Regions from separate parts of the Janthinobacterium sp. GMG1 genome, predicted to be linked through region 3. Evidence: predicted binding sites of a transcription regulator. Region 3 holds the regulator's gene; each other region holds the start of a gene.
The links. Region 3 encodes FNR, which switches genes on or off when oxygen is low (the NO sensors DNR and NnrR bind a similar motif). Its sites were predicted from a motif close to TTGATNNNNATCAA; they were not measured.

Region 1 (3,279 bases), on a different contig from region 3:
CCACCGCTACGTGGCAAACATCGCCCTGCAACAGAACTACCCGGGCGTGATGAATCTCAATTACAGCCAGGAACTCGACGAGACGCAGCGCGCCGCCTTCGAAGCGGCCATGCAGCGCGACTATCCGCCCGGGCGCGACGGCTATCCGGCGTTTGCCATCCATCCGCCCGCCCCGCGCGCCGAGTATTCCGTGCTCGTGTACATCGAGCCGATCGCCAGCGCTCCGGAAAAGTATGGCTATGACATCGCCGCGCGCCCGCTGATCGCCGAAGCGCTGGCGCTGTCGCGCGACTCCGGCCAGATCAGCAATTCCGGCGTGCCCGTGCCGATGGACGGCCGCCCCCAATTGACGGGCATGGCCATGCGCATGCCCGTGTACCGCTTCGGCATGCCGGTCGATACGCTGGAGCAAAGGCGCGCGGCTTACCAGGGCTCCGTCGGCATCGGCTACGACCTGGTGACGATGATGCGCAGCGCGCTGGCCGACATGCCGGTACGCAACGTCCGCCTGACCCTGTTCGATATCGGCCCGCAGGCGCTTGAACAGCGGGAGGTGCCGCTGCAGCTGCCGCACGACATGCGTCCCATCTTCGACAGCACGGCGGCGGGCATGCATGCGCCATGGTGGCAGCCCGGCAATTCGGGCCGCTACCTGAGCAGCACGTTGCTGATCGAGCACAATGGCCGCGCCTGGCAAGCGCTGTTCAGCGTGCGCAAGAGCGACCTGTATTCGCGCTTCGACGTCTTCCTGCCGTGGCTGGCCCTGCTGATCGGCTTTGCCAGCACCATGCTGCTGTATGTACTGTTCCACACCCTGGCGTCGTCGCGCCGGCGCGCCATCCAGATGGCGACGGGCATGACGGAGGAATTGCGCGCCAGCCAGATCCGATTGCAACTGTCGCACCAGAAACTGCGCCGCCTGGCAGCGCATGCCGACCAGATCAAGGAAGAAGAGCGCAAGCGCATCGCGCGCGAAATCCACGACGACCTGGGACAGAACCTGCTGGTCTTGCGCATCGATGCCGACATGCTGGCCTCGCGCACGCAGCGCCGCCACCCGCGCCTGAACGCCCGCGCCCGCTCGACTCTGGAGCAGATCGACGCCACCATCAAGAGCGTGCGGCAGATCATCAACGACTTGCGCCCTACCGTGCTGGACCTGGGCGTGAATGCGGCCGTCGAATGGCAGGTGGCGCAGTTTCGCCAGCGCACGGGCATTGCCTGCGAAGTGAGCGAAAGCCATGACGACATTTGCCTCAGCGACCAATGCGCGACGGCCCTGTTCCGCATCCTGCAAGAGTCGCTCAGCAATATTTCCCAGCATGCGAATGCCAGCCGCGTGCAAGTCAAGCTGGAAAAATGCCACGATACGGTGTCGATGAGCATCAGCGACAACGGCGTGGGCGCGGCCATCGACGGGCGCAACAAGCTGGGCTCGTTTGGCCTGGTGGGCATCGAGGAACGCATCAAATTGCTGGGCGGCACTTTTTACATCGAAAGCAGCCCCGGCGCCGGCATGAGCGTACACGTCAGCGTGCCGCTGGGCGCGGACGCCACCGCCTTTCCCTACCAGGAAGAAAGCCGGGCCAGCGGGTGACAGCCGCGCGCCCGCACGAAGCAAGCTCAGCTTGCATATTTCGTAATTAGATGCAATATTGATGTAGAACAACTCAGCGCCCGCCCGCCATGGGCCAGGCATTCCTCGACTACTTGCCAGGAGTACACACGCACCGCTTTTCCTTGTTACACCGCAGTTCCCACAACGCTCTTTACCAAAGGACATTCATGGATACGAACGACAGTTTCAAAGCAATTGCCGATTTGAATTTGGACGCGATCAAGGTCAAACTGATGCACCGGGAGTCAGGCGAAGGATGGAGTCTGGAGAAGGCGAATGCAGTGGAATTCGAGTACCGCCGCTTCCTGATCCTGATGAAACAGTTTCCGGAAGAAGAAACGGCGCCTTTGATGGACGTCGACACCTTCTGGCACTACCACATCCTCGACACCCTGAAATATGCGGCGGACTGCGAACAGGTGTTCGGTTACTTCCTTCATCACTTCCCCTACATCGGCCTGCGCGGCGAAGACGACGAAGCGGCGCACCATCGCGTGGGCGAGCGCATGAAGCAGTTGTATGAACAAACGTTCGGGGAAGATTATATCCGCGCAGACACGGCGTATTCGGGGCGCGCCGTACAGGCGGCGTATTCGGGACGGGCGGTACAGGCTGCGTATTCGGGACGGGCAGTGCAAGCTGCGTATTCAGGACGGGCTGTCCAAACAGCATTTTCCAGTGCAGCGGTACAGGCGACGGCTTACTCGGGCCGGGCCGTGCAGACGGCGTTTTCCAGTGCGGCGGTGCAGGCGACGGCGTATTCGGGCCGCGCGACCGGGGCTGCCAACACCGCATTTTCCAGCGCCCCTGCCTCACTGGCCGCGGCGGTGGTCAAGTCGTCCTCGACTGGCCTGGAAATGGGGCGTTTCTATGTCGATCGTCCGGTGCTGAACCGCGACCCGCAATAGAAAAGCGGAAAACAGATGTGGCTGCCGCACGCGGCAAGCCTGGCTTACCCAGACGGCACCTCTCAGCTTGCCGTCTGTCAGGCGCTCTTAGGCAGCCATCAACTCGCGCAGTTCACGAATGCTGAAATCGCTGATTTCATGCATGCGGATGAGGATCGTGGCGCCGATCGGCAAGGTATTGTGACGAATCTTGCTGATGACCGGTGGCGCCACTTCCAGGGCTCGCGACAAGGCGGCATCGTTTTTCAGTTGCAACTTGTCGATGATCGCATCGAGGACGCGATTCGGGTTGTAGGTAGGCAAAGAGGTAATTTGTTTGAGAGACATGATCGAAAATCCGTACTTGTTGTATTAGAGCAAAAAGAAACCGAATGTCTCTTCTGCAATAATTCAGGGTAAACACACTAAAAAGCGCCATCACTTATGCGGCTTTTACGCCGCAAACAATATAATACACGCTATTGTTGATTTTTGCGTAACTTAAAGCAAAATTGTGATAATTGAAGAGAATTGACGCACTTGGAATGTGCTAGAGGATAACTCAAATCGGAAAAATTTGCTGCAAGTCATCAATTTTTACGATGAGCAACACCGCTATGCATGAGCCAGACTATGGCCATGAGGGTGCTGAGGCGGGCCATTTCCGCAGATAAATGCCAGCCTTGCGCGGCCACGCCGGCCGGGGTGGCAAGCGGGCAAGTGCCCGGGAGGGCATCCACGCGGCACCAGGCCAGTTGCCGGCGGATTTCATCG
Region 2 (3,279 bases), on a different contig from region 3:
ATGCCGCAGGGATTCGGAAAAATATAGAACTCGACAAAGCCATGGCGCCGGCACAGCTCGTGCACGACGTCGGCCATGGCTTCGTCTTGCAGGAAACTATAGTCGTGCAGCAATAGCAAGTCGCGCACCGTGTCCGACTGCTGCAGGAAGAATTCGCGCTGCAGGGCAACGATTTCCTGTTCCAGGATATCGAGCGCGTCGTCGTCGCTCTTCTTGATGTAACGGTCGATCAAGCCCCGGTTGAAGGCCGTCACGGCCACTTTTTCATCGGCCGCGCCCGTGAATAAAATCTTCTTGCACGGCAAGTCACGCACGGCCTGGCAGAATTCCAGGCCATTCATCTGCGGCATCGAATAATCGACCACCAGCACGGAGGGCACGGCAAAGCGCTGCGCCTGGCCGCTGATGCGCCAGATGCGTTCGAGGTCGAGCGCCACGTTGCGCTGGTCGGGCGGCAGATTTTGCGTGTCGAAATTGACGTGCAGCGGCGTCTCGCCCAGCTGCGTGCTGTGGCGCAGCCAGTGCAGCGCGCTGCTGGTGTCGTGGAAGGTCTGGCGCGCCAGTGCGGGATCGAGCTGGAAGGCCAGGCTTTTCAGGAAGGAATCGCTGTCATCGATCAAGACGGTCAGGGTCGGATGGGAATAGACGGGCAGTTGCATGCATCACCTTGCGGGGGAAGAGGGTTGGAAGCGGGCCGGCACGGGCTGGGGAAATTCCAGGATGAAAATCGCATACGCATGCTCGCGCGACACGCAGCGGATGCGCGCCTGCCAGGCCGTGACGATCTGCCGGCACAGGGCCAGGCCGATGCCGCTGCCGTTGTGCACGGGATACGAATAAAAACGCTCGAAGATCAGCGGCAGGCGGTTCTTCGCGATGCCGCAGCCCGTGTCGATGAACAGCAGCCTGGGCACGGGGCGGGCGCCGTCGATGATGATGCGCACGCGGCCCTTGCCGGCCCGCTGGATGGCTTTCAGCGCGTTTCTCAGCAGGTTCAGCAGGATCACCACGCACAGCTCGTCCTGGCCCGCGAACTGGAAGTCGGCGCGCACGTCCACCTTGACGCAGCCGCGCTGGCTGTTGCCGGTAAACGGGTAGCGCTTGAGTACGGAATTCACCATCGCCAGCATCGATAGCGCCTGGCTGGGCTGGAGGTTGCGGTTGACGGCACTGGCGCTCATCAGGAACAAATCGATCATGTGCTGCATGTGGCGCACTTCGAACTGGATGCGCGACAGGGCTTCCTGCAACGGGGGCAAGTCGTCCGCCTGGCTCGCCAGCTGCGGCAGCAGCCGGCGCATGCCCCGCACATTCGCTTCCACGCTGGTCAGCGGCGTGCGCAGTTCGTGCGCCACGGAACCGAGCCCGGCCGCCAGGCCAGCCAGCCGTTCCAGCTCCAGCACCTTGCTGCCCACTTTCACCACGGACAGCGAGGCAATGGTGAACCAGTGCACGGGCAGTTGCTGCAGCACTTCACGCTGCAGCAGGAAGCTGCCCTCTCCCTGCAGGATGACGGCCAGGCAGGCGGTACTGGTGCCGATCAGGTAGGCGCGGCAAGCCAGTTTCGTTTCGAAATGAAACAGTATGACCAGGCCGATCAGCAGCGATTCGCTCCAGATGGACGACGCGTGGTTCATCAGAAACATGAAGGTAAAGAAGAAGGGCAGGATGTAGCTGAGCGCGAACAGCAGGTAGCGCGACAGCCAGCGGGCCGAGAAGTGGCGCGCAAACAGGCCGGCCGCGCAGATGCCCACGCCCGTCAGGCGCAAGGTCAGGTTTTCATAGGCTTGCGGAAAAAAGTAATGCCACAGCAGGTAGTACAGCGGCATCGCCACCGTGCCCACGGCGGCCAGCATGGCAACCCTGCCGGCCAGGTTTTCATGGGGCATGCGCTCATGCAGCAGCGAATGGAGCAGGCGCCTGCGCCAGTGTGTCCATCGTCCTTGCAATTGCTGCGTCATGACTCTGCCTTGATTCTCTTCAGAACATTATCATCGCGTAAATTTTCCTGGTTGAACGGTTATCTGATTGGACATTGATATACGTCAATGGATGAGTTGGCGAGACGGTCAAGGCTTTAATCCGCAGCAAACCTTTCCCCAGGAGAAAACTCATGACCATCGCTACCAGCTTGCCCATTCCATCGTTCGCCCGTGCCGAACACTGCCTGCCAGACTACATCGTGCGGCGCATGGATGCGCATCACATCACGCGCATCGAAAAATTGCTGGGCGGCCAGCATCCCCACGCCTGGCAACCGACACCGGCCCATGCCATTTTCCTGGCCGGCAATGACTATCTGTCCATCGCCGCCGAGCCGGCGCTGGTGGCAGCCCAGGTGGCGTCGCTGCAGGCAAATGCGGGCGGCCTGCTGATGTCGGCCGTGTACTTGCAGGAAGGCAGCGAACAGCACCGGCTGGAAAGCCGGCTGGCGCGCTACATGGGCTGCGAGGACGGCATCCTGGCGCAGTCCGGCATGGCGGCCAACGTGGGGTTGATCCAGTGTATCGCCAGCCCCGGCATTCCTGTCTACCTCGACATGCAGGCCCACGCCTCGCTGTGGGAAGGCGTGCTGTCGGCGCAGGCCCAGGCCGTGCCCTTCCTGCACAACGACATGACGCACTTGCGGCGGCAAGTGGAAAAGCATGGCCGCGGCGTGATCGTCGTCGATGCCCTGTACAGCACCAACGGCAGCCTGGCGCCGCTGCTGGAACTGCTCGACATCGCTGAGCGCAGCGACTGCGTGGTGGTGGTCGACGAGTCGCACTCGCTGGGCACGCATGGCCCGCAGGGCGCGGGCCTGGTGGAAGCGTGGGGCTTGGGCCATCGCGTGCATTTCCGCACGGCGTCGCTGGCCAAGGCCTTCGCGGGGCGGGCCGGTTTCATCAGCTGTTCCAGCCGCTTCAAGGGCTATTTTTTGTCCGAATCGCGGCCCGCCATCTTCAGCTCCTGCCTGTTGGCGCATGAGCTGGCGTGGCTGGGCGCGGCGCTCGATTTCATCATGGCCGCCGATGGGCGGCGCGCCACCTTGCGGCGCCATACGCTGCAGGTGCGCGAAGGCTTGCGCGAACTGGGCTACAACGTCAGCGATGGCACGGAGCAGATCGTGGCGCTGGAGGCGGGCGGCGAACCGGCCACCCTGGCACTGCGCCAGGCGCTGGAACGGCAAGGTATTTTCGGCGCCATGTTTTGCGCCCCGGCAACGGCGAAGAACCGCGCCCTCGTGCGCCTGACCCTGAATGCGGGACTCGACGAGGCGGCCATCGACCGGGTGCTGGC
Region 3 (3,279 bases):
GCGAGGATGCTCCACAGCACCAGCCGGTACAGCACGCCATCGAACGGTTCAAAGGCATCCTCGACGGGCAGCGAGGCGGCCAGCAGCCAGTTCACGGATTTCAGGCGCTTGAAGCTGTTGACGGCCGTGATGCCGCGGCTGTTGGTGCTGACCATGCTGCCTTCGCCATCTTCCTTCAGCAACTGGGTCGTCGTCAGGTTGGCGTTCGGCTTGCGCGGTTGCAGCAAGCGGCTCGTATCGGGGTGCAGCACATAGCGCGGCACGGCGCCGCGCGTGAGGATGAAGTAATAGCCGCTCTTGCCGATCTTTTCCGAGCGCAGGCGGCCCAGCAGGTTGTCCTTGTACAGGCGCAGCACGCCGATCACCACGCCGGCCACCCGGCCATCGGCGGCCAGCACGGGCGCCACCATCTGCACGATGGGCATGCCGCTCGATTTACCAAGCATCGGTTCGGTGATCATGGGCTGGCGCGTGCGCAGGACGGTCTGGAAATACTCGCGCTCGGCAACGTTGATGCCGGCGCGCCCCGCCACTTCCGGCATGTCGGCCACGATGGCGCCCTGCGCGTCGAGCACCAGCACGTCATCGAACAGCACCAGCATCGAGCGGCGCGAATAGTATTCGCGCAATTGGGCGGGCCGGGCGATCAATTCCGGCGGCTGTTGCCGGGCCGTCAGGGTGACGATCTGCAGCAGCATGCCCAGCTTGTCGTCGAGCTCGGCAGCGGTGCGGGTGATCAGGGACGATTGCTGGCTCAGCAGTACTCGGGTGAAGTCGTCGCGCATGTGCTGCACCTGGATCATGGTGACCAGCGCGATCATGGCGATCGAGGTCAGGCTGGTGGCCAGCGCGACTTTTGCTTTGATGCCGAGAGGCTTCATGATTTCCTTTTCAGTACCGGGCGGCACAGGCGGCAGATAATGCTGTCAGGAATTTTCCTATCAATACCCCAGCTTGGCAAGCGCCACCGCGCAAATTGCCCGCCCCGTACGGGCTTTTGACGATGTTGCCATATAATTAAAGGCTGGACGTCGTTTATTCGCCGAAATTACGGTGAAATTGGTATACGGCAACCCTGTATGCAGCTGTATGCAGTAAACTTGTTGTTGCATTTTCTAAAAGGTACCGACATGACTGAAGCGCTACTCACTCCCACCTTGCCCACCGTGAACGTGGAGGCGTTGCGTGCGCGATGCTCGACCTGCAGCATGCATCAATTGTGCCTGCCGATGGGCCTCGATGTGGGCGACATGGACAGGCTGGACCAGATCATCGGCCGCCGCCGCAAGATCGTGCGCGGCGCCTCGCTGTTCCGCATCGGTGACTCGTTCCAGAACCTGTATGCGATCCGCCTGGGGCACTTCAAGACGTACCAGATCAATCCCGGTGGCGAAGAGCAGGTGACGGGTTTCCAGATGGCGGGCGAACTGCTGGGCATGGATGCCATCAGCGCCGACCGCCACCACTGTAATGCAGTGGCGCTGGAAGACAGCGAAGTGTGTGAAATCCCGTTTTCCAGCCTGGAACAATTGCTGGGCAATATGCCGACCCTGCTGCGCCATTTCCACCGCATGATGAGCCAGGAAATCACGCGCGAGCAAAGCGTGATGCTGTTGCTGGGCAATATGCAGGCGACGCAGCGGTTTGCCGCCTTCATCGTCAACCTGGCGTCGCGCTATGAAGCGCGCGGCTATTCGGGCAGCAATTTCCAGCTGCGCATGTCGCGCGAGGAAATCGGCAACTACCTGGGCCTGACCATCGAGAGCGTCAGCCGCCTGCTATCCAAATTCAAGAAGGAAGGCTGGCTGCGCGTGTCGAACCGCGAGATCGAGATATTGCAGCCGGCCAAGCTGAAGGCCATTACGGCCGGAACCGACATCTGCAAATAAGGCTTACAGCTCTTCGTCCGCATGCAGCGCGATGCTGCGTTGCAGCGGCCAGGTCCAGATGCCGGACAGGCGCCACTCGCGTTTGTCGTTTTCCACCAGCACTTGCCAGCGGCTGCGCTCGAGCATCGGCAGCGCCACGGAAAAATTGCCGGCCGCATCGGGCTGCACCAGCACCTTGATATCCTTTTCCGGCAGGGTCGCATGCGCCAGGTGCAGCTGCAGCGGACCCTGGTAAGCCTTGCCGAAGCTGTGCACGGAACCGGTCAGGCGTGCTTGCGCCACGTCATACGACAGGCTCGTATCCATGGCCAGGTCGCTGGCGATCGTGTCGCGCTTCAAATCCTGGTTGATCGCCTTGCCCTGCTTGTAATAATCGCCCACCACCAGCGCATCGGGCTGCGTAAACGCGATATAGCCCATGAAGCTGCCGACGACCACGGACAGGCCGGGGCCGATCATCAGCAGCCATGGCCAGCGATGCTTGTACCACGGTGCAACGGGGGCTTGCAGTTTCAGACTGTCGGACATGATATTTCTCCTGTTTAATCAGCCAGTCCCCGCATGGGGACCGGCCTTCCTGCAACTTCGTGGCGGCGGCGAGGGCACCCGGTCCCCTTCCGCCTTTCCTTGTTAACGTGGCACGATGAATACCGCGCTTTCACGCACATGCAGCGACGGGTTGTCCAGCGAGTGCAATTCGATCGCAATCTTGTTCGAACCCTTCTCTCCCACGCCGTGCGGCACGCGCAGGCGGATCGGCCAACCCAGCGTTTCCGTCGGCTGCAAGGTCACTTCTTCGCGCGTCAGCAAGGTCAGGCCCGGCAGGCCGGAAGCGCTGATCTTGAAATGCTGGGTTTGCTCCGACGTGTTCATGATCTGCAGACGGTAGACGTTTTCAATCATGCCGTCTTCCACTTCGCGTCCCATCGAACCGCGGTCGCGGATCACGTCCATTTTCAGGGGCGTGCGCAGGGCCAGCGACGTACATACGGCGATGATGATCAGGGCCAGGATGGAAGTGTAGATCAGGACGCGCGGGCGCATGGCGCGCTGGCGTATCTGCTTCGAATTGAAGTTGTTTTCCATCGCATGGTCGGTACTGTAGCGTACCAGTCCCCGTGGCCGGTCAACCTTGTCCATCACGCTGTTGCAGGCATCGACGCAAGCGGCGCAACCGATGCATTCATACTGCAGGCCGTTGCGGATATCGATACCGGTCGGACACACCTGCACGCACAGGGTACAGTCGATGCAATCGCCCAGCTTGTCGTTGTTGCCGGCCTTCTTGCTCATGGCGCCGCGTGGTTCGCCGCGCTTGGCATCATAGGTGATGATCAGGGTGTCCTGGTCGAACATGGCGCTCTGAAAGCGCGCGTAGGGGCACATGTAT

Region 1: the regulator FNR is predicted to act here: its motif matches at 1,656-1,669, upstream of SJI03_RS13105 (glycine-rich domain-containing protein).
Region 2: the regulator FNR is predicted to act here: its motif matches at 2,036-2,049, upstream of cqsA (alpha-hydroxyketone-type quorum-sensing autoinducer synthase).

What each region holds. Positions count from the first base shown of each region.
Region 1 is NZ_JAXQNT010000004.1:283,679-286,957, reverse strand. Features, by position in the region: gene SJI03_RS13110 (CHASE domain-containing protein) at 1-1,597, shown strand, start outside; gene SJI03_RS13105 (glycine-rich domain-containing protein) at 1,786-2,526, shown strand; gene SJI03_RS13100 (hypothetical protein) at 2,614-2,853, opposite strand; gene SJI03_RS13095 (hypothetical protein) at 3,096-3,279, opposite strand, start outside.
Region 2 is NZ_JAXQNT010000001.1:978,180-981,458, forward strand. Features, by position in the region: gene SJI03_RS04435 (response regulator) at 1-659, opposite strand, end outside; gene SJI03_RS04440 (HAMP domain-containing sensor histidine kinase) at 663-1,961, opposite strand; gene cqsA (alpha-hydroxyketone-type quorum-sensing autoinducer synthase) at 2,114-3,279, shown strand, end outside.
Region 3 is NZ_JAXQNT010000013.1:63,162-66,440, reverse strand. Features, by position in the region: gene SJI03_RS25425 (response regulator) at 1-881, opposite strand, end outside; gene fnr (fumarate/nitrate reduction transcriptional regulator Fnr) at 1,131-1,889, shown strand; gene SJI03_RS25415 (FixH family protein) at 1,893-2,417, opposite strand; gene ccoG (cytochrome c oxidase accessory protein CcoG) at 2,520-3,279, opposite strand, start outside.